DNA from 4 places in the Mesobacillus stamsii genome. Region 4 is predicted to be linked to each of the others. Evidence: predicted binding sites of a transcription regulator. Region 4 holds the regulator's gene; each other region holds the start of a gene.
What was found. Region 4 encodes Rex, which represses fermentation and respiration genes when NADH is low (regulators of the CRP and FNR family bind a similar motif). Its sites were predicted from a motif close to TTGTGAAATATTTCACAA; they were not measured.
Positions count from the first base shown of each region.

Region 1: the regulator Rex is predicted to act here: its motif matches at 2,519-2,536, upstream of J2S25_RS01135 (nitric-oxide reductase large subunit).
Region 2: the regulator Rex is predicted to act here: its motif matches at 2,363-2,380, upstream of J2S25_RS10200 (AtpZ/AtpI family protein).
Region 3: the regulator Rex is predicted to act here: its motif matches at 3,050-3,067, upstream of J2S25_RS09125 (L-lactate dehydrogenase).

Region 1 is NZ_JAUSUN010000001.1:212,081-217,594, forward strand. It holds gene J2S25_RS01135 (nitric-oxide reductase large subunit) at 70-2,433, opposite strand; gene J2S25_RS01140 (Crp/Fnr family transcriptional regulator) at 2,655-3,344, shown strand; gene J2S25_RS01145 (DUF2249 domain-containing protein) at 3,447-3,686, shown strand; gene J2S25_RS01150 (DUF2249 domain-containing protein) at 3,688-3,903, shown strand; gene J2S25_RS01155 (hypothetical protein) at 3,909-5,153, shown strand; gene J2S25_RS01160 (metal-sulfur cluster assembly factor) at 5,167-5,472, shown strand.
Region 2 is NZ_JAUSUN010000010.1:64,091-69,604, reverse strand. It holds gene J2S25_RS10205 (S8 family serine peptidase) at 4-2,292, shown strand; gene J2S25_RS10200 (AtpZ/AtpI family protein) at 2,543-2,752, shown strand; gene J2S25_RS10195 (ATP synthase subunit I) at 2,759-3,130, shown strand; gene atpB (F0F1 ATP synthase subunit A) at 3,154-3,864, shown strand; gene atpE (F0F1 ATP synthase subunit C) at 3,934-4,146, shown strand; gene J2S25_RS10180 (F0F1 ATP synthase subunit B) at 4,386-4,895, shown strand; gene J2S25_RS10175 (F0F1 ATP synthase subunit delta) at 4,892-5,428, shown strand; gene atpA (F0F1 ATP synthase subunit alpha) at 5,453-5,514, shown strand, end outside.
Region 3 is NZ_JAUSUN010000009.1:243-5,756, reverse strand. It holds gene J2S25_RS09140 (hypothetical protein) at 1-96, shown strand, start outside; gene J2S25_RS09135 (rhomboid family intramembrane serine protease) at 80-1,624, opposite strand; gene yqgO (protein YqgO) at 1,764-1,961, opposite strand; gene J2S25_RS09125 (L-lactate dehydrogenase) at 2,075-3,022, opposite strand; gene J2S25_RS09120 (DUF92 domain-containing protein) at 3,152-3,940, opposite strand; gene J2S25_RS09115 (5-formyltetrahydrofolate cyclo-ligase) at 3,930-4,499, opposite strand; gene rpmG (50S ribosomal protein L33) at 4,688-4,837, opposite strand; gene J2S25_RS09105 (hypothetical protein) at 4,894-5,514, opposite strand, start outside.
Region 4 is NZ_JAUSUN010000025.1:3,152-8,665, forward strand. It holds gene tsaD (tRNA (adenosine(37)-N6)-threonylcarbamoyltransferase complex transferase subunit TsaD) at 1-10, shown strand, start outside; gene J2S25_RS15990 (ABC-F family ATP-binding cassette domain-containing protein) at 211-2,139, opposite strand; gene moaC (cyclic pyranopterin monophosphate synthase MoaC) at 2,307-2,801, shown strand; gene J2S25_RS16000 (redox-sensing transcriptional repressor Rex) at 2,830-3,495, shown strand; gene J2S25_RS16005 (YdiK family protein) at 3,520-3,723, opposite strand; gene J2S25_RS16010 (CPBP family intramembrane glutamic endopeptidase) at 3,727-4,458, opposite strand; gene groES (co-chaperone GroES) at 4,799-5,083, shown strand; gene groL (chaperonin GroEL) at 5,191-5,514, shown strand, end outside.

The DNA.
Region 1 (5,514 bases), on a different contig from region 4:
TGACTTCATTGGGCGGAGCGCGATTAAGCTAAGAAACCGCAAAGCCTTTTTGCTTTGCGGTTTCTTAGTTTATTCTTCTTCCACTGCCAGGTCTTTAACCGGGAGCTTTTCTTCTTCTTTGTGGGTTACTTTTCGCAGATTGAAAAGTGCCTTTATGCTGAATACTGCCAGGGCTGCTACACCTATCAAAAAAATCGTGTCAGGAATGGCCCTTAAGGTCAGCAGCATTTGAACGGTATCCTGCTGCAGGAATGCTGCTGAACGGGAAGCTGCGTATCCATTAAAGAAAGCTTCTTTTAGCTGAAGATAGCCAACCGGCAGCAAGGAAAAGAATACCATTCCTGCCAAACCAACGTTCAGCATGATGACGATGAATTTCACCCAATTATCATTCCATTTTTCCGGTTTGACGATATTGCGTAAAGAGTAGATCAATACTGCTCCAGCAAACATGCCATATACGCCCATCATGGAAGCGTGGCCGTGCGCTGGAGTAAGGAACTGTCCGTGTTCAAAGAAGCTTACAGCCGGCAGGTTGATCAGGAAGCCAAGTACTCCTGCACCAACTAGATTCCATATTGCTACGGAAATCAAGAACCAGAACGTGCCTTTGTAAGGGAAATCCACGCCGCCGTCACGCATCATTTTATACTGGTCATATGCCTCTAAGATCAACAAAGTCAATGGAATAACTTCAAGTGCTGAAAAGACTGCACCCAAAGCAATCCATACTTCAGCTGATCCGTTGTAATAATAGTGATGCCCGATCCCGATGACACCTGCTCCCATCAACAAAATCAATTGGAAGTATAATGCTCTTACAGTCGATTTCTTTGTTACAAGCTTCATTTGCACCATTAGGAAACCGATCACTACGACTGCGAAAACTTCGAAAATACCTTCTACCCATAAGTGGATGATCCACCAGCGCCAGTAATCGGCAAAAGTATAGTGTGTTCCTGGATTGATCATGAAGGCAAAAAAGTAAAATGCTGGGACAGCAATTGCTGAATAAAATAATAGGTGAATCAATCCACCTTTGTCAGACTCCCGCTTCAATCCACTTCTGATGCCTCGAAATACGATGAATAACCAAATCAGCATTCCAAGAGCGAGGATGAATTGCCAGATACGGCCAAGTTCGAGATACTCCCAGCCCTGATGCCCAAGCAGGAACCAATTGTTGCCAAGGTAACCATTGGCACCAAGCCATTGACCAATCATGCTGCCAGCGACGAGGACGACTAAAGCCCAAAACAGAACATCTACCAGCAATCCCTGACGCTTCGGCTCACTACCTCCAACTAGCGGTGCCAAGAAAATTCCCATTCCAAGCCAGGCTGTCGCAATCCAGAAGATAGCAAGCTGCAAGTGAAACCCCTTCGTAATGTTAAATGGCAGAATGTCATGGATCCATTTTAAGCCGAAGAAACTATCAGGTTCGATATAATAGTGTGCCAATAATGCTCCAAACATGGACTGGACAAAGAACAAAACAGATACGATTGCAAAGTATTTGGCTGTTTTCCTTTGCGAAGAAGTCAGCGGCAGCTTCTTCAAATCGATAGTAGGGAAATTCCCCTCCGTGTAAGCTTCCTTCATACCAAGATGATAGCGATAGAATACAAATAGGATCAAGCCTACAAAGAAAATTAATAAGGTTACGCTTGCACCACTCCACCAGACGGCCGAGAATGACATTGTGTTTCCTGCATCTTCATAATATGGCCAGTTATTTGTATAAGTGATGGTATCATCAGGTCTTTGTGTACTTGATAACCACGCTGTCCAGAAGAAGAAATCAGAAATCTGCTCCATCTGGTCACCCTTTGCTACCCAAGCGCGCTCGCCATCCGGCATATGTTTTTCCTGGATCAAGCCTGCCTTAAGTCCCCAATCGTCCCCTTTTGTAAAAATAATATGGTAAAACTCCCTAACCTTTTGATGCCCGAACACTTGCGCGTCCGTCAACACCAGATGATCCTTTTCCGAATCATAACGGTTCTCTCGCATTTCTTTCTTGACTCGTTCCCGAACGATCGACTGATCATCTTTATTCAAATCATGGAAGTCTTTCTGATATTTTTCCTGAGATCTGAAATTCTGCATCGCTTCTGTGTATATCTTAAGTGCTTCTGCCGTATAGTCTGGGCCCATATATGACCCATGTCCCAACACGGTGCCATAATCCATCAGGCCATATTTCTGGAATACCGCCTGGCCTCCGACAATGCTATCTTTCGTGAAAATGACATCGCCATTTTCACTCGTGACTTCAAGCGGCCTTGGAGCCATTTCTTTAAAAATCCAGTATCCCCCTGTCAGGAGTACTGTAAAGCTTACTAATAAAGTAAATATGAGTACAGATTTCAGCAGTGAGTTTCTATTTTTCTTGACTACTGCTTTTGTGGATGTTCCACGTTGGATCTCCATCTTCCCTGCATCCCCTTCCTAATTTGGTTTACAAACTAAGCATAAAGCGAAAGGAAGATAGTGTTTGTGAACTACCTCATGCTGTAGGTGTGATATTTCACACAGCAGTGAGAATTATTTTCATCAAAACTTCAAATGATGATTTAGGTCACTTTGCGCTCCCTGTGCAGTTGATAAATTCTAATAGTAGAAACATAAACCGAAATAAGGAGCAGATCGATATGCATCTATCACAGATCAGGCAGCAATTAAAGACAGTTCCAATTTTCAAGGAATTGTCTCTTGAGGATCTTGATCCGATTGTAGAAATTGCCCAGCCACGATTTTTTAAAAATAAAATGTATGCGTTCATGCAGGGCGACCCGCTTGACCGCGTGTTCTTCATTCATACAGGAAAGGTGAAAATTTATAAAACGGATTCATCTGGCAGGGAACAAATTGTTTCCGTTTTGGAGGCTGGGGAAATGTTCCCTCATGCCGGTTTCTTTAGAAAAGGCCAGTATCCAGCACATGCAGAAATGATGGAAGACACACAGATGATTGTTATCCCAATTTCAAAGTTCGAAAAAATTCTTGTGTCCTATCCAGAGCTTTCCATCAAGTTATTCAGGGTTCTCGGCGAAAAAATCATTGATTTGCAAGCTCGTCTGGAAGAACAAATTCTTCATAATACGTACGAGCAAATCATTATGCTACTGCTGAGACTATGCAAAACAAATGGCGAAAGACTGGAATATGGCTATAAATTGACCACCCATTTCACAAATAAAGAATTTGCCAATATGATTGGTACCTCGCGGGAAACGGTCAGCAGGACGATCACTTACTTAAAGAAGAAGGAATGTATAAGTCTTGACTTGGATGGCACCTACCTGATCGACCATGAAAAATTGCATCAAGAGTTATTTTGAAAACCAAAAAATCTCTCATAAAGTGATTCGCATCACGGAAGCAAGTATTGAAAATGGTTATCATTTAACTATGCCGAATATCGTAACGAGGAGGTCAATCCAATGGAACATAAAACGATCGAACTAGATGTAAGAGAAGAAATCAATAACAAACTGGAGCCTTTCCAGAAAATTATGGAGGCGATCGCAGAGTTGCACTTGAATGATGTGCTTGTGCTTCATGCCCCATTCAAACCTGTTCCCCTCTATGGAGTTTTAAAGGCAAAAGGGTTTGATCACGAAGCTGAAAAGATCGAAGCAAAGCATTATAAAATCGTTTTTACCAAAACGGGAGGGAAATAAGATGATTCTCGATAATAGAGGTCTGGAGCCTCCACAGCCTATGATCCGTACGCTCGCTGCCCTAGATGAGCTCCCTGAGGGACAGACACTGACGATCCTTAATGACCGAAGACCGATGTTTTTGTTCGAACAACTGGATGAACGGGGTTATTTGTACTTAACAGAACAACAGAATGATGGAAGTTATCGTGTGACGATTTCCCGAAAAGCGGGGTGATAGAAATGGTTCAGCAAAGCAGTGGCAACGAGACTAATAGTAAGCTTCCTTTTTCCTTCATCCTCTTTAGTATGGTTGCATTGATTTCTTCCCAGGTGCTGATCCTGCTGAACGGTGACATGCTGATAACAGGCACATTCCGTTTGCCCGCCATTTGGTCTGCTGCCCATTTATTTGTCCTTGGATGGGCCTTGATGGTTGCAATGGGCGCGATGTACCAGCTCGTTCCTGTCGCTTTCCTGACGACTATCTGGAGCGAAAAATTTGGATTTTGGCAATTTGCCGTTACAGCTTTGGGAATCGTGACGTTTGCAACGGCACTTTATCTTCATCCGCAGGATGCTCTTATTCCTGGAATGATAACATTGACAGGCATCCTGATGTTTCTTGTGCAAATGTTCATGACGCTGCGAAGCCAAGCAAAACCAAATATTCTCACATTGTTTGTCGGCAGCGCCTTATTTTCCCTCCTGCTGACCATAACATTGGGGATTACACTGGTAATCAGCATGAAAACCGGTTTTGCATCAGAATATTATCAAGCCTTTTTTAAAACGCATATTCTCCTTGGCACTGTCGGATGGTTCTCATTGCTGATTTTTGGCTTCTCTTATAAAATGGTTCCGATGTTTTCATTGGCTCACGGATTTACGATGAAGCCAGCAGTTTATGTATACATCTTTTACTTAACCGGAGTCATCTTGATGGTTGCGTCCTTCTTTACAGGCACTCACTTACTGGAAATCCTCGGAACTTTTATGTTGCTTGCTGGATTTTTGACTTTCACCTGGCATGTGAAAAAAATGATCGATAAACGCGTAAAAAGGAAGCTAGATCGCCCATTCATGTTCGCTTTATTTGCAATTAGCTGTGGGGCAGTCATCCACCTGACTGCTTTTATAGCAAGCGGACTAAGTTTGCTGTCAAAAACCGCTGGTCCCATCCTTTTCCTATATTTGATCGCCTGGATTGCATTCAGCATCATCGGATACTTGTACAAAATCGTGCCATTTCTATGGTGGACTCACAAATATAGCAAGGAAATCGGCAAAAAACAAGTACCTGCCCTAAAAGATATGATGGATGAAAAGCTGGCAATTCCCTTATTTATTTTGTTTACAGTTGGAACAGTGCTGATCATCCTCTCTTTCTTTGTCCAACTAATGCCAATTTTCTATATTGCCCAGTGCTTGATTCTATTGGCAGTGATTTTGTTCAGCTATGTCATAGCCAAAGTTTTGACTATTTAAGGAGGAGTTCATGATGACAGATTTACAAAATAAAATTAGAGAAAACTTAAAAACCGTTTATGACCCTGAATTAAACATTAATGTAGTGGATTTGGGTTTGATTTATGATATTGACATTCCTGAACCTCGAACCGCAAAAATTTTGATGACATTGACAACTCCAGGCTGTCCTCTGCATGACAGCATTGTCAGCGGAATTAAGTATTGCGTACAAGGAATGGAGGAAATAGAACACGCGGACGTCCAATTGACATGGGAGCCAGCTTGGACACCAGATCGGATGACAGCGGATGGCAAAAAATTGTTGCAGGGTTTCTAAGGAGACCACGAAAAGAAACGCTTGGTGTTTCAAGCGTTTCTT
Region 2 (5,514 bases), on a different contig from region 4:
GTCTTGCCAAAGCGTTCATACCTGTTACTTTTTCCAGTCTTGCTGCTCCTTGCTGCCTTCCAGCCACAAAAGCTGCAGCATCCGCCGATACCGCGTGAAGATCCCCATACTGAAAAAATCGCCATTGTGCTAACGGAGCAGCCGGTGGAGGAACAGCACGTCAAAAAGGAACTGGAAAAGTTCAAAAATACAAAACTTCGACATGTGTTCACACAGGCAATCAATGGCTATTCGGTTCAAGGGCCAGCTTCGGAGCTGAAGCAGCTGGAGGAAACGCAAGCAGTACTATTTGTGTCCGAAGTCCATACATACAAAGTGGAGAATGCGGGACATCTCCAGCCGAAGCGCTATCAGTCCAGTTCAAGCTTCATTGATAACTTTGAACTGATCGGAACAGAAGCGGTTCACGGCCTGCTTGATGAAAAAGGGAACCACCTGACGGGGAAGGGAATTACTGTTGGAGTGATTGACACGGGAATCGATTACGAGCACCAAGACTTAAGGAGAAGTTATGCCGGTGGTCACGACCTCGTGGATGGCGATAACGATCCGATGGAAACGAATGGTTTCGGATTCAAGAACACTCTTCATGGCACGCATGTGGCTGGCGTGATTGCGGCGAACGGAAGGATGAGGGGGATGGCGCCCGAGGCAAAAATAGTAGCCTACAGAGCGCTCGGACCAGGCGGAAGCGGAACGACCGAGCAGGTGCTTGCAGCGATTGATGAAGCAATCAACGATCAGGTGGACATACTGAACCTTTCGCTAGGCAATGATGTCAATGGTCCAGACTTGCCGATCAGCCTCGCCATAAACAAAGCGGTGGACTCGGGAATTGTCGCAGTCACTTCTTCGGGAAATTCAGGGCCAAATCGCTGGACAGTCGGATCGCCGGGAACCGCCTCGAAAGCAATCTCCGTTGGTGCTTCCACACCCCCGATGCAGATCCCCTACATCGACAGTCCAGGAACGATGGGAAAAATCAGACTTGAGTTGCTACAAGGTTCGGATAATTGGAGAATTACCCAGAGTGAGCACCTCGTGTTTGCCGGACTCGGCAGAAAATCAGACATGACGGACGTTCAAGGCAAACTCGTTCTAGTCGAGCGAGGCACGTTAACTTTTACCGAAAAAGCGAAGAATGCCCTCGAAGCTGGCGCGATTGGCGTGATGATCTACAACAATACAAATGGTACTTTTTTCGGCAACCTGGAAGAAACGATGCCGATCCCAGTTGCCGCAATCAGCAAAGAAGCGGGTTTGGCTTTGAAGCAGCAGCTGAAAAACAAGTCGATGCTGATCCGCATCCATTTAATAGAAGAAACAGATATCCTTGCAGACTTCAGTTCCCGCGGTCCAGTAACATCCACATGGGAAATCAAGCCGGATATCGTGGCGCCCGGGGTTGCGATCAACAGCACCATTCCCGGAGGCTATTTGTCGCTCCAGGGAACGAGCATGGCTGCGCCCCATATTGCCGGGGCAGCAGCGCTCATCAAGCAGGCGCACCCCGATTGGACTCCTGCTGAAATCAAGGCGGCAATCATGAACACTGCCAAGGACATCAAGGATCATTCTGAAAAATCATACCGGACTTTTGAACAAGGGGCAGGCCGGATCCAAACAGAAGCGGCAATTGAGACCGACAGCCTGGTCATTCCCGGCTCGCTGCAATTTGGCCAATTCCAGCTGAGCGATAACCTGCATCGCCACAGCGCTAAATTAACAGTGAAAAATACCGGATCCTCGCGAAATTCCTATGCCTTCTCCATTCCGAAAATGCAAAAAGGAATCGAATGGGAGCTGCCGCTGAGCTTTTCGCTCAAACCAGGTGAAAGCAAAGAAGTCGAGCTGGCGATGAAGGTCACTCCTGAGTTGCTGGATGACAAAGTCAAGGACGGCACCCTAGTGCTGGATGACGGTACACATCCGATCCGCATTCCATATTTGTATGTCCTCGAGGAACCAGATTACCCGCGGGTGATGGGCTTCGGTTTCGCTCCGGCCGACACAGGGAACGGTTACCGGTACGAAGTATATCTCCCCGGTGGAGCGGATGAATTTGGAATTGCCCTTTTTGATCCCGACCATTTTCGTTTTCTCGGATTTCTTGATTGGGGAAGGGAGCTAAAAAAGGGGATGGTCACGAAAGAGCTCCCGCTGGAAAAATTACCAGAGGATGGCGTGTATTTGGCAAAGGTATATGCGAAGAAAGCTGGCCGCGAAAACATGATCGAAACGATGCTCTATATTGACAAAGCTTCTTTTGAAAATCGGCCCAGAAAAAGATAAAACACTATGCTGAGCATGGTGTTTTTCTGGTATAATACTATATACTGAAATGGCGTTCTCCGTGAACACTTTGTGAATTTTTTCACCCTAATTGATTGACATTGATATATGCCTATTGTATGCTTACAAAGGGCATAAATGAGAAGGTTTTCAATGTTGATATGCAAGCTTTTTATGTTAAAAATATTGTTTACTAGTCACTAACAAATCTCCTTAAAGTTCCATTCTCAAAAGTGAGGATGCGTTTTTTATGCGCCACCCTTTTCAAGCGATGGCACTCATGTCCGCTATTCTATCGCAATTGGTAGGCTCCATTTTAATTGGCATATTTTCCGGAAGATGGCTGGACCGAACCTTTGGTACAGAACCGCTTTTTTTACTACTCGGAGTGCTGATTGGACTTTCGGCAGGGGTGTTTGCCATGCTTCGCCTCATCCAACACTTCTTTTCGGGAGACTAACAATTAATGGAAATCAAGGACTTGTTTACTCGCCAGCGCAAATACATACTTACTTTGTTGGCTGTCTATGTTCTTGGGTATGGCTTTACAAGCAATCAATCCGTTTTTGCAGGATTGATTTTCGGTACAAGTCTGAGCCTGTTTAATATATGGCTGCTTGCGAGGAAAATGAACAGCTTCGGGGATTCGGTGGTACAGGGGAAAAAGGTCCGTTCGCTCGGCTCAATGTCGAGGCTTGCGACCGGTGCGCTTGCTGTAATCGTCGCAATGGAATACCCGGATCGCATTAACCTTGTATTTACGGTTTTGGGATTAATGACAGCCTATATTGTCATTATGATAGATTTTTTTGTCCAGTCTTATCAATCACGTAACTAGCGGGGAAGAGAGGTGAATAATTGATGCATCATGAAGCTCCATTAATAGACATATTTGGGCTTACTTTTAACTTAGCAAATATGCTGATGATTACAGTAGCAAGCGCGATCGTACTCATCATTGCTGTTCTTTCCACTCGCAGGCTTGCGATGAAACCGACAGGAATCCAGAACTTCATGGAATGGATTATGGATTTCGTCAAGGGAATCATCAACAGCACGATGGACTGGAAGGACGGGGGAAGGTTCCATGTACTAGGCATTACATTGCTAATGTATGTGTTTGTTGCCAATATGCTTGGACTGCCGTTCTCTGTGTCTTACAACGGAGAGCTATGGTGGAAATCTCCGACAGCTGATCCAGTCATCACACTGACACTTGCAGTCATGGTGGTAGGTCTTTCCCATTACTATGCCGTCAAGCTGAAAGGCACTGCCGAATACGGCAAAGAATTCTTTAAGCCGTTTTGGTTCATGTTTCCGATTAAGATTATTGAAGAGTTTGCAAATACGCTCACGCTCGGTCTTCGTCTTTACGGCAACATTTACGCGGGTGAAATCCTGCTGGGACTGCTTGCAGCCAGCCTCGCAACCGGAGTTGGCGGACACTTGGCCGCAGCACTGCCGATGCTTGTATGGCAAGGTTTCTCCGTTTTCGTAGGCGCCATCCAGGCGTTTATCTTCACCATGTTAACAATGGTTTATCTCTCTCATAAAGTGAGCAATGACCATTAATATAAACTGTTCATTTAATGGACAAAACAATAAAAACATTTTTTCATATATTAAAGGAGGAAATTTATAATGGGTCTTATAGCAGCAGCAATCGCAATCGGTTTAGCAGCACTAGGTGCAGGTATTGGTAACGGTTTGATCGTATCACGTACAGTAGAAGGAATTGCCCGTCAGCCAGAAGCTCGCGGTATGCTTCAAACTACTATGTTCATCGGGGTTGCGTTAGTTGAAGCGATTCCTATCATCGCGGTCGTTATCGCGTTCATGGTTATTGGTGGTTAATACATTATAAGAATGTAAGATGGCGAAGATCATTCCGCGCGAACCTTCGCCATTCTACTATGTAGACTTTTGGCACCATTTAACCTGAAAAATCGAAATGCAAGCAATCGTATAAAAAAAAGGCAAGCCCGGAGTTTGAAACTTGGCAGCCTTATGCGTCGGCTTTTAGCTGAAATAACGCATGTTGGACCTTTAACCACGGTACAACGTTTGAAGGGAGTGAATCGAGGGTGTTAACAATGAATTTTGTATTGGGAGCGGCAACCGGCCTTAACACAGGCGATATTTTGTTCCAGCTTGTTATGTTCCTTATTTTGTTAGCATTGCTTAAGAAGTTCGCTTGGGGTCCGTTGATGGGCATCATGAAGGAACGGGAAGAGCATATTGCTGGCGAAATCGGGACTGCAGAGAAAACACGTGCGGAAGCACAGAAACTTTTGCAAGAACAGCGTGACATGCTGAAGCAGGCACGCACAGAAGCACAGGGCTTAATTGAAAATGCAAAGAAACAGGGCGATCTTCAGCGCGAGGAAATCATCACACTGGCACGCACTGAATCGGAAAGAATCAAGGTATCTGCGAAGCTTGAAATCGAGCAGCAGAAGGAGCAGGCTGTTGCGGCAATCCGCGAGCAAGTTGCTTCCCTTTCTGTCTTGATCGCTTCTAAAGTAATCGAGAAAGAAATCTCGGAAGCAGACCAGGAAAAACTCATCAATGAATACATTCAAGAGGCGGGGAATGCCCGATGAGCAACACGACTGTAGCAAAGCGTTATGCCCTGGCACTTTTTCAACTCGCTTCTGAAAAGCAGTCTCTTCCACAGGTGGAAGAAGAACTGCGCACAGTAAAAGAAGTGGCTGTGAACAATCCGCAGTTGACTGCGTTTTTAAAATCTCCGAAGCTTCCGAATGAGAAGAAGAAAGAGGTTTTAAAGACTGCTTTTGGATCAGTGAGCACCTATGTCCTAAATACTCTGATGATCTTGGTTGACCGCCACCGTGCCGACCAGATCGCAGACGTTGCTGACCAGTTTATCGCCCTTGCCAATGAGGCAAAGGGCGTCGCTGAAGCGAAGGTTTATAGTATACAGCCTTTAACGCAAGAGCAGGCGGAAGCCATTTCTGCTTCGTTTGCGCCTCAGGTTGGCAAAAGGTCCCTTCTAATTGAAAACATTGTAGATTCCAATTTGCTTGGAGGCGTCAAGCTTCGGATTGGGAATCGGATTTTTGACGGCAGCTTGCGAGGCAAGCTAGACCGGTTAGAACGTAAATTGTTAGGCTAAGATTCGTAGATAGGGGTGAAACTCATGAGCATCAAAGCGGAAGAAATCAGTGCGCTGATAAAATCGCAAATCGAAAATTATCAGTC
Region 3 (5,514 bases), on a different contig from region 4:
ATGCCTTTGATTTTGATTGCCAAAGATAAAAGCCATCTGCTGGTTGTCACGCAGACGAATACTAGGGAAAGCATTATTCTCAAGCAGCGTCTTTAAGATCCGCAATCTGTTCAAGTATCTTTTTATAGCTTTCTTTTTCCGGATTCAGCTCAACAGCCTTTTTAGCATAGATAATGGCCTGATCCAGATTGTTTTCTTGTAAAAAGATCAAGGCAAGATTATAGTACGCTTCATGAAACTCCGGTTCCATTTCAATCACTTTAAGGAGATTGGTTTTCGCCTCTTCCAGCCTCTCCAGCTTAATTTCTGTAAAAGAAAGCATGAACAACGATTCTGATGAGAGTGGTTCTGATTTGCCAAACTCGGTTAGCAGATCATTTGCCTGTTGATATTTCTCGTCGTTAACCTGCTGCTCTGCAAGCACCAAGATCGACCGTTCATCGACCCTAGCCGCTTTGTCGCTAAAACCATATTGTAAAGAAAAAAAGATTATCACGATCGTCCCTGCTAGGAAGAAAATTTGCAGTGGAATGCGTCTTTTCTTTGGGAGATGGAGGATCCCTGCTGCTGCAAATCCTCCAACCAGTCCTCCTAAGTGGCCAGCATTATCGATTCCCGGAACCGTAAATCCAAATGCGAGATTAATTCCGAGTACAACAAGGGTATTCAGACCGAGAGTTCGCCAAAACAACTTTGGTTTTGCTACACCAAAGTACAGCAAAGCTCCAAAACAGCCAAAAATCGCACCGCTAGCACCAGCCGAAAGATTCGGGCTGGAAATAAAACTAGCCAGCACTCCACTGAAACCTGCTAAAATGTAAATAACGAAAAAGCGGCCATTCCCGTATAGTCGTTCAACCATTGTTCCTAAATAATATAAAGCCAGGGTATTCATAAACAAATGAAGCAGACCGATATGAATGATCACTGGCGTGAAAAAGCGCCACCATTCACCCTCAAGGATTAGCGGATTGAATTTCGCGCCAAACTTAATCAGGGTGGAAGTATCCGTGCTCCCTCCCGCTGCCTCTAAGATCAGAAACATCCCTATCTGGATCGCAATGAATACATAAGTGAAAAAAGGTTTCCCATATTGAAAGACTGATTGTTCTGCTTTTGCCCTATCTGCTGCAATTTGTATGGTGTTTTTTTTAATCGTCTCGATATCCTCTTCAGAATACTCTTTGGAAAAATCCATTCGCAATGGAAGATCGTATCTGCTCCCGAGTTTCTCGAAAGCTTCCATTGCATTGGACCTTTCTATTAAAACGGAATCCACCGTTACCTTTCCATTTACAGAAAGATATGGCTTGGCAAGTCGAAATTCATAATCGTCCACAGGTGGATAGGCACTAAAATAAACGTTTAAGATTGTTAATTCTCGTTTTGCCAACTTCCTGCGAATTTTTTCTCCATTGTCAGCAAGCAAGACAATGTCGCGCTGAATCCAGTTGCTCCATTCCAGATTATATTGTAGCAGGCGAACAACCTGCGTTTGCTTGTTTTCGGTCTTTTCCAGCCACAATTCCTGTTGATCCTCGGATACGTGAAGTATACGGTACTCCTGCTTTCCAACCAGGAATTTTGCCAATTTCCAAAACAAATACTCTTCTAAAAAAGCCAATTTCTCCCCTGCTTTCCCTCCCAGATCCACCCACTATGTAGGATTCTGTTTTTTTCTCTCCAAAATATTATAAACTAAAACCTCCCTGCCAGGTAGAAAGAGGCAGTAATAACAGAAAAAAAGACCTTATGAGGTCTTTTTACTGGAACTCCGAATGTCCTGAAAATAAAGAATTCATCATTTTGTTTCTGATGCCCGGTAGCCCCATGATTGAACCAACTGCCACCCGGCGCAAAAGCCGGCTTCTCAGAAGCATATTCATTACCCTGTATCGACTCTCGAATACAAGGTATCCTGCCAGACCAAGCATAAAAATCGAAATCACTTTTCTTACCATATTGATCCCTCCCCCTTTATTTTAAGAACAATAGCACTTTTTTATCCTTTCATTCCAAAAAAGATAGATATTTTAAATAAAAGAAAAGGGCTGCATAGTAGACAGCCCTTTCCTTAAGCTTTCAGCACAGGGTCCATGACCTTTCTCAAAACCTCTACTGAATGATCAAATTTTTGCTGTTCCTCTTTTTCCAGCGATAATTCCACGATCTCCCGGATTCCATTACGATTGACAATTGCAGGAACTCCAATGTAGATATCATCATGTCCGTATTCGCCATTCAAATGGGCGGAAACTGTCAAAATAGAGTTCTCATCCTGCAGGATGGCCTTCGTCAAGCGGACAAGACCCATCGCGATTCCATAATAAGTTGCCCCTTTGCGCTTGATGATATGATAGGCGGCATCCCGTACATTCGTGAAGATTTCCTCCAAGTCATCATGACTGTACTGTTTCTGATTGATCATTTTGGCGATGGACTTGCCGCCAATATCCGCATGACTCCACACAGGCAGTTCGGTATCTCCGTGTTCGCCGATGATATAAGCATGGACATTACGCGAATCTACCTTAAAATAGTCCCCAAGCAAAAATCTGAATCTGGCTGTATCAAGGATGGTCCCAGAACCAATTACCCGCTCTTTTGGAAGTCCTGAGAATTTCCAGACAGCATAGGAAAGGATATCAACTGGGTTGGTCGCAACAAGAAAAATTCCGTCAAAACCGCTGGACATAATTTCCTCTACAATACTTTTAAATATCTTCGTGTTTTTCTCCACCAGATCCAGTCTTGTTTCGCCGGGCTTTTGGTTTGCACCGGCGCAAAGTACAACCAGGTCTGCATCCTGGCAGTCAGCATATGAACCAAACCATATTTTCGTCTGTGAAGGGGCGAACGCCATTCCGTGATTTAAATCCATGGCGTCCCCTTCGGATTTTTCCTTATTCAGATCGACAAGAACTAATTCCGCAGTGACACCCTGGTTGACCATCGCAAATGCATAGCTTGATCCAACTAAGCCGGTTCCAACCAGTACAACACGATTTACACGATTGTTCATTCGTATTTCCTCCTCATTTTTAATGAATTGTACAATATTTCACAATGAATATATCATGATGTTAACATAGTACACAGGTTATCATTATTAACAGTATATTCCCATTCCATCCGGTTTTTTTAGCCGTACTTAGAAAATGATGTATAATACTATTCCCGCCAATGCTGCTGTAAAACAGGAAAGAAAATTAACAGCATCATTATCAAGCTTTACTATCCCAGAAACATGACGGGTTGGCAAAGAACAATGGATTGTTTTTTCAGTCAGCCGATTGCAAGTAACGCAGGCAAATTCCGCCTGAAGATAGGCTCCAAGAAAGGTATCGATCATCGTTCCAACCACACCTAAAAGAAAAATGATCCCTGTCCAGCCCGGCCCTAACGGAAACAAGGAAGCTGCAGTGAGAGCAATCAACAAGGATCCCACCGCTGCTGCAGCCGTTCCAACAGCAGAAATCGCACCTGAAGTTCCTGTTGGCACTCTTTTAAAGGATTTGACCGATAATGGCTGGACTTTGCTTAAAACGCCTAGCTCCGAAGCCCATGTATCTCCATTGGCACTTGCAAGGGAGCTTGCCAGGACAATGGTCCAGATGGGGTCAGGTAAAAGGAAATTCCCTAGACCAGCGAGTGCTGCGGTACCACCATTCGCTGCCACCTGTGCCCAATCTCTTGCAGCTCCCTTTTGATGTAATTCACTGAGCTGTTGCTTGCGATGACTTTTATATTTGGACAGCAGGCTGGAAGTAAGGAAGAAAACTCCCAATAGGATCAATCCCTTGATTCCAAATCCCGCCCAAATAAAAACGCCCGTCAAAAAAGCCGCAATAGCTCCAGATGGTTTAAGCAGCTGAAAATAGGCAGAGACGGAAGCAACTACAGCGATAAACCCAATGATGAACACCTGGTCAATCTCCAATTGTAAGTACCCCTTTGCTATGGATAATTTTCTGTACGGGAATATCATGGTTTTCTACAGGAACTTCAGCAACGAGTTGCTCTGTGAAAGCTAAGGAAACAGTCATTCCCTGGTAGTTATACAGAAATCGGTCATAATAGCCTCCTCCAAATCCAAGTCTATACCCGCTGGATGAAAACGCAAGTCCCGGAACTACCACCAAATCAATTTCCTCACGACCTACTGAAGCTGTCTCGGCAACAATTGGCTCCAGCAGTCCATAAAAAACTGTTTCAAGCTGGGAGAAACGCTTCACTTCCCGGAAATCAAGACCCCGTGCTTCAGGTTCGCATTTCGGGACGACGATTCTTTTGTCTTGCTCCCATCCCTTTCTGATGATTTGAAAAGTATCCACTTCTGGCGGCTTCGACACAGTGATGGCCACTGTGTTAGCTGACAGCCACTCTTTAGACTGAAATAGCTGTTGGGCAATCTGATAGGATTGATCCTCGTATTCTGGCCGTTTTAGTTCTAAAAGTTTTTCCATTATCGACTTTCTAAGATTCTTTTTGGCATCCATGCCTTTTTCCCCCAGACAATATTCGCTAATTTTTTGTTCATTATGTATTAACCATACCATTCAAAACCCCAGTGGAGAAGTTTTGATTTTTATCTGCTTTTACAAGATTTATATGAAAGGATCCCTATATGCAGCAACACTCGACAATTCAAAACAACAAAACAAGCAGCCGGGAAAATTCCCGCTGCTTATTTTGTTTCGCGATGGACTGTCGCGCGCTTATCTCTAGAGCAGTATTTCTTAAGCTCAAGACGATCTGGGTTGTTACGCTTATTTTTTTTAGAAATATAGTTGCGCTCTCCGCATTCTGTGCAAGCTAATGTAATGTTTACACGCATGTATTTTCCCTCCAAACTATTCAAGCTAGGTTCGTGCATACGACTTACCTATAGTATCACTTTTCATCGGGAATTGCTAGTGTGTTTTTTAAAAGGAGCTTATTCAAATATTCTACAGCATTTTTTTCCGTTCCTTCAATGATCCAACAGCTGCTTTTTCGGGTTTCCCTTGGGTACATTGTTAAATCAAGCGAGAATAGGCTGGCTGCTGCTCCTTTCGCCATTGGCTGGTAACTTAGCCTCCCTGTGTCCATGGAATTCCATAGACGTTCCGTGCTTACATTCCAAATTGGCTGAACGGTACATTGCTTCATTAAGCTGTTGTTATTTAGTCCGTTGACAAGATAGATTTTTTTATCAACAAAATGATAAATGGCAGTTTCATTTGGCGACACAAAACTGAATTGTTCCTTGGCACCATCAGCAAATAGCTGCATCAGAATCAACTTCGCTTTTTTTTGATTTTTTGAATGATTCGTTACATAAATGTCAAAAAATTCAATTCTCGAATGAACATTAGCTTGTTTGATTTTTACCGACAATTCTTCCTGTGGCAAAAGTTTTTCTGTTCTATTTCCTAGCCAGTAAACTTTCCCATCGACCCATATACCAGGATTGAAAATCCACGGTTTCCTAACTGGTTCACATTTCGCTTCATTGTCTATTTGGAGATAAGC
Region 4 (5,514 bases):
TCGCGGGTAAAAAATCTTTTAGCACCAAATATTTGTGGATAAGTAGATAAGTAAGCTTGTTTTTGTGGATAATGTGGAAAACTCTATGGATAACCTTTAAATTAGTCTTTCCTATGTGAATAACTGTGTGAACAAAAAGTCCCGGTTTTTACTATTACATTTTGAGCAAAATATGAAACCGGATATATTCATATCCGGTTTTTCTCATTTCTATGCCAATTCTGTCCATTCTTCCATCAGCTCGTCGATTTTTTCTTTCAGGCTTTCGATTTTGGAGTGGATTTCTGCTGCTTTTTCGTGATCTTGGAAGATGTTTGGGTCACAAAGCAATTCTTCGTATTCGGCGGCCTCTGTCTCGAGCTTGTCAATCAGCGCTTCGACTTCTTCCATACGCCGCTTGCGCTGACGTTCCAGCTTCTTTGCCTCTTTATCCTGTTCGTAGGAGGTTTTGTCCTGTTTGACTGATTCGGTAACCTTGCCAGCCGCTATTGCAGCCTGTCTGGCAAGTGCCTTCAGTTCTTCCTGATCTAATTTCTTTTCGACGTAGTAATCATAATCACCTAAATATTCTGTTGCCCCACTGCGGTTCAGCTCCAGAACCTTTGTGGCGATCCTGTTTATAAAATAACGGTCATGGGAAACAAACAGGATGGTGCCCGGATAATCAATCAAAGCATTCTCTAGAACTTCCTTGCTGTCCAGATCGAGATGGTTTGTTGGTTCATCTAGAATGAGAAAATTGGAATTTTGCAGCATCAGCTTGGCAAGTGCCAACCGTGCTTTTTCACCGCCGCTCAGGGTAGAAACGATTTTTAACACATCATCGCCTGAAAACAGGAAGTTGCCCAATACGGTGCGGATTTCCTTTTCGGATTTCAGCGGGTGCTCGTCCCATAGCTCGTTTAAAACCCGTTTATTCGAACTCAACTCTGCCTGTTCCTGGTCATAATAGCCGATCGAGACATGGGAGCCATATTGGATGCTGCCAGCGATCGATGGCAGGTTTTCAACAATGGTTTTCAGCAATGTCGACTTTCCAACACCATTAGGTCCGACCAGTGCCGTACTATCACCGCGAGAAAGATGGAAGGTAATATCCTTTGACACGGGCTGGTTGTGATAGCCAACTGAAAGGGCGTCCACTCTCAAGACATCATTTCCGCTCTGGCGCTCGATCTGGAAGCTGAAGGAAGCGGATTTTTCGTCAGCTAACGGCCTGTCCACTCGGTCTATCTTCTCTAACTGCTTCCGGCGACTTTGGGCGCGTTTTGTTGTCGAGGCCCTGGCAAGGTTCCGCTGGATAAAGTCCTGAAGCTTGGAGATTTCATCCTGCTGTTTTTCATAAAGCTTCAGGTCGCGTTCGTAATTTGCGGCTTTCTGATGCAAATACGAACTGTAATTTCCTGGGAATTTCGTCAGCTGATGGCGGGAGATTTCGTATACCTGGTTCACTACCTTATCGAGAAAATAACGATCATGAGAAACAATCAAAATGGCCCCATCATAGCCTTGAAGATACTGTTCAAGCCAAGAAAGTGTATCTATGTCAAGATGGTTTGTCGGCTCATCAAGGATCAAGATGTCAGGATGCGTTAATAACAGCTTAGCGAGTGCAAGCCTTGTTTTCTGTCCACCGCTTAAAGTGGAGATTTTTGTGGAATAATCAAAAGACTGAAAGTTCAGGCCGTGAAGGACCGAACGAATATCTGCTTCGTATTGATAACCGCCTTGCTCCTTGAACTGAACTTGACAAAGGTCATAATCTTTCAAAATTCTAGCATACTCTGCTTCATTGGAAAGGATTCCAGGATCAGACATGGTCTCCTCAAGCCGCCGCAGCTCTTTTTCCATGCTGCGCAATTCGTCAAAAACAGCGAGCATCTCTTCCCAGATGCTTTTCTCGGATTCCAGTCCGGTATTCTGGGCAAGATAGCCGATCGATGTGCCTTTCGGGCGGATGATGTCTCCACCGTCATGTGATTCATAGCCAGCAATGATTTTCAGCAGGGTTGATTTTCCAGCACCATTCCTGCCGACCAGGGCAACTCGATCATTAGTCTGTATTTCAAACTTAATATTCGCTAAAATAAGATCAGCCGCAAAATATTTTGAGAGCTGATTAACTTGTAATAAAATCATTTTTTTTTTCACCTCTAATGCCTTATGGATAGTGTAACCCAAACTAAAGGGCTCGGCAATATTTGCTTGTGAGGGGAGACATTCAGCCTTAACATGTAAGGATAGAAACAAAGTTCACACACAAGTTTGTGAAAATAGTGTATTATTTGGTTGAAAGGAGCTTGAGCATGGCAGAATTTACGCATTTTAATGATGAGGGAAGAGCGAAGATGGTCGATGTCAGTGAAAAACCAGAGACCGTCCGTACGGCAGTTGCCCATTCAAGCATTACCGTTAATGAAGATATATATGGCAGAATTACCGAAAATAAAATAAAAAAAGGCGACGTACTAGCGGTCGCTCAGGTTGCTGGCATCATGGCAGCCAAGAAGACTTCCGAGATTATTCCTATGTGCCATCCGATTCCCTTAACAGGCATAGACATTTCATTTGCTTGGGAGCAAAATGGGAGTGACTATACTCTCGCAATTGCTGCAGCAGTTAAAACGAAAGGAAACACAGGTGTAGAAATGGAAGCGTTAACAGCAGCATCTGCATGCGCGCTGACTGTTTATGATATGTGCAAGGCCGTAGACAAAGGCATGGTGATTGGCAAGACATATCTTTTAGAAAAAACCGGCGGGAAAAATGGTGATTTTAAGCGAGATGAGAAGATAAAATAGAAATACAAACAGGGTGGAGGATTTGAGAATGACCAACGATGGAATGAAGATTCCGCAAGCAACGGCAAAACGTTTGCCTCTCTATTACCGATTTTTATTGAACTTGCATTCTTCAGGCAAGCAAAGGGTTTCGTCTGCGGAACTGAGTGAGGCTGTCAAAGTAGATTCAGCGACGATCAGAAGGGACTTTTCCTATTTTGGGGCTTTGGGCAAAAAGGGTTACGGTTATAATGTAAACTATCTGCTGACTTTTTTTCGAAAGACGCTGGACCAGGATGAACTTACAAAGGTCGGTCTAATCGGTGTCGGAAATTTGGGCACCGCTTTTTTGAACTATAATTTTTCCAAAAACAATAATACGAAAATTAAAATTGCCTTTGACGTTGATCCGAATAAGGTGGGAACACAGATTGGCGATGTACCAGTCTATCACATGGATGATCTTGACAAGGTTCTTATAGAGGAAGGCATTCAGGTTGCAATTCTGACGGTGCCCTCCACCGTGGCACAGTCGATTACGGACAGATTGGTGCAGGCAAATGTAAAGGGAATTCTTAACTTTACACCGGCAAGGCTGAATGTACCGACTTCCATCAGAATCCATCATATTGATCTCGCAGTAGAATTGCAATCGTTGATTTATTTCTTGAAGCATTATCCAACCGACGCGGAAATAACGGAAGTGGAAGAATAAAAATAGCTCCTTCAGATGAAGGAGCTATTTTTTATTCTGGTTATTCTTCAGTTTGAAATGGAACAGGACCATTCTGATGCCGGACCCAAAGTCGAATGTTGCAAGGGCTACGAGCAAATAGCTGAAAAACCCCCAGCCTGTTTCGTTGACATTCTGGATCGCGAAATAGGTAAATAAGCTGCCTAACAAGATATAGACAACGCCTGAAAATATAGGCGATTGCTTCATGACTTAAAATCCCCCAATAAAGCTTTGAATTTTTTCTGCTTCTTTTATCATTCTCTCAATGTCTTCTCGAAATACCGATTGAAGCATAACAACCATTGTATTCATTGTAACATGGGCAATGATCGGCACAATGATCCGTTTTGTTTTCACATATAGAAAGGCAAAAGTGAATCCCATAGCTGAGTATAGGATCACATGTTCAGGCTCCATATGGGCCAACGCAAAAATAACGGAACTGATCAAGGCGGCAAAGAAAAAGTTCATTTTCTGGTGCAGTCTCCCAAAAATAATCTTTCGGAAGACGATTTCCTCTAGAATTGGACCAATAATCGAGCTGACAAGGATGACAACCGGGAATTGTGTAATCAGTTTGATGATTTGCTGAGTATTCTCTGAGCCCATTTCAATTCCCAGCATGCTTTCTATAGTACCTGCAATCGACTGGGCAAACAAGGCAAGAAATACCCCGCCGAATGCCCAGGCAGCCGAGCTTGCCGGTGAAGAAGCGTCGCGAAAATCAGTGTCCTTCGTTCTTTCCTTCCTTAAAATTAGAAGGATGATCAAGAGTGTCAGTGAAAAGCTGATCACTAGCCAGTATGGAATCGCGAGGGTTTGCATTTCCTCCAGACTTTTTCCCATGGCAGTTCCGATAAAGACAACAAACGGTACACCGACCAAGCTGGAAATCTGCATGACGATATAGGCAATAATGACGAACCAGTATTCCTTTTTCAAAATGAAAACTCCTTCTAGTAGGATCGGTTTATTTGAAGATGTGCAGCTATTATAGAAATGCTATCTATCCATTTTACTAGTAAGTGTTGGGAAAGTTCAAATATCAGGTTGTCTTCTAACTATTTTTAGCAAAATTCCAGGGAACAGGCGGTCATATAAGCGATCCCACATAAGAATAAGAAAGACGGTTTAGAAGCTGTTTAGAAAATTTTATAAAAAAATTATCCTTCCTGCTTGCAAAAAAAATCGAGATTCATTATTATATAAATTGTGTTAGCACTCTATAAAGGTGAGTGCTAATAAACAAGAATCTACATATAATTTGAGGAGGTTGTTTCACTTGATCAAGCCATTAGGAGATCGTATTATTATCGAGCTTGTTGAGTCTGAAGAAAAAACTGCAAGCGGTATCGTTTTACCCGACACAGCGAAAGAAAAACCTCAAGAAGGAAAAGTCGTAGCTGTTGGTACTGGCCGTGTACTTGAAAACGGAGAGCGCGTTGCTCTTGAAGTTGAAGTCGGAAACCGCATCATCTTCTCAAAATACGCAGGCACAGAAGTGAAGTATCAGGGAACTGAATACCTGATCCTACGTGAAAACGACATTTTAGCAGTAGTAGAATAGAATAGCGGAAGCGCCAACGTCTCGAGGGACTAGGCGCTAAAGCTAGACACAAACAAAAGTGTAGAGATTCATATAACAAATAAAAATCCTAAGGAGGTTTTTCTACCATGGCAAAAGAAATTAAATTCAGTGAAGAAGCTCGCCGCGCGATGCTTCGCGGCGTAGATTCTCTTGCAAATGCAGTAAAAGTAACTCTTGGACCAAAAGGACGTAACGTGGTACTTGAGAAGAAATTTGGTTCACCATTAATCACGAACGATGGTGTTACAATCGCAAAAGAAATCGAACTTGAAGATGCATTCGAAAACATGGGTGCTAAGCTGGTAGCTGAAGTAGCAAGCAAGACAAATGATGTTGCTGGTGACGGTACAACTACTGCAACCGTTCTTGCTCAGGCGATGATCCGCGAAGGTCTTAAGAACGTAACTGCC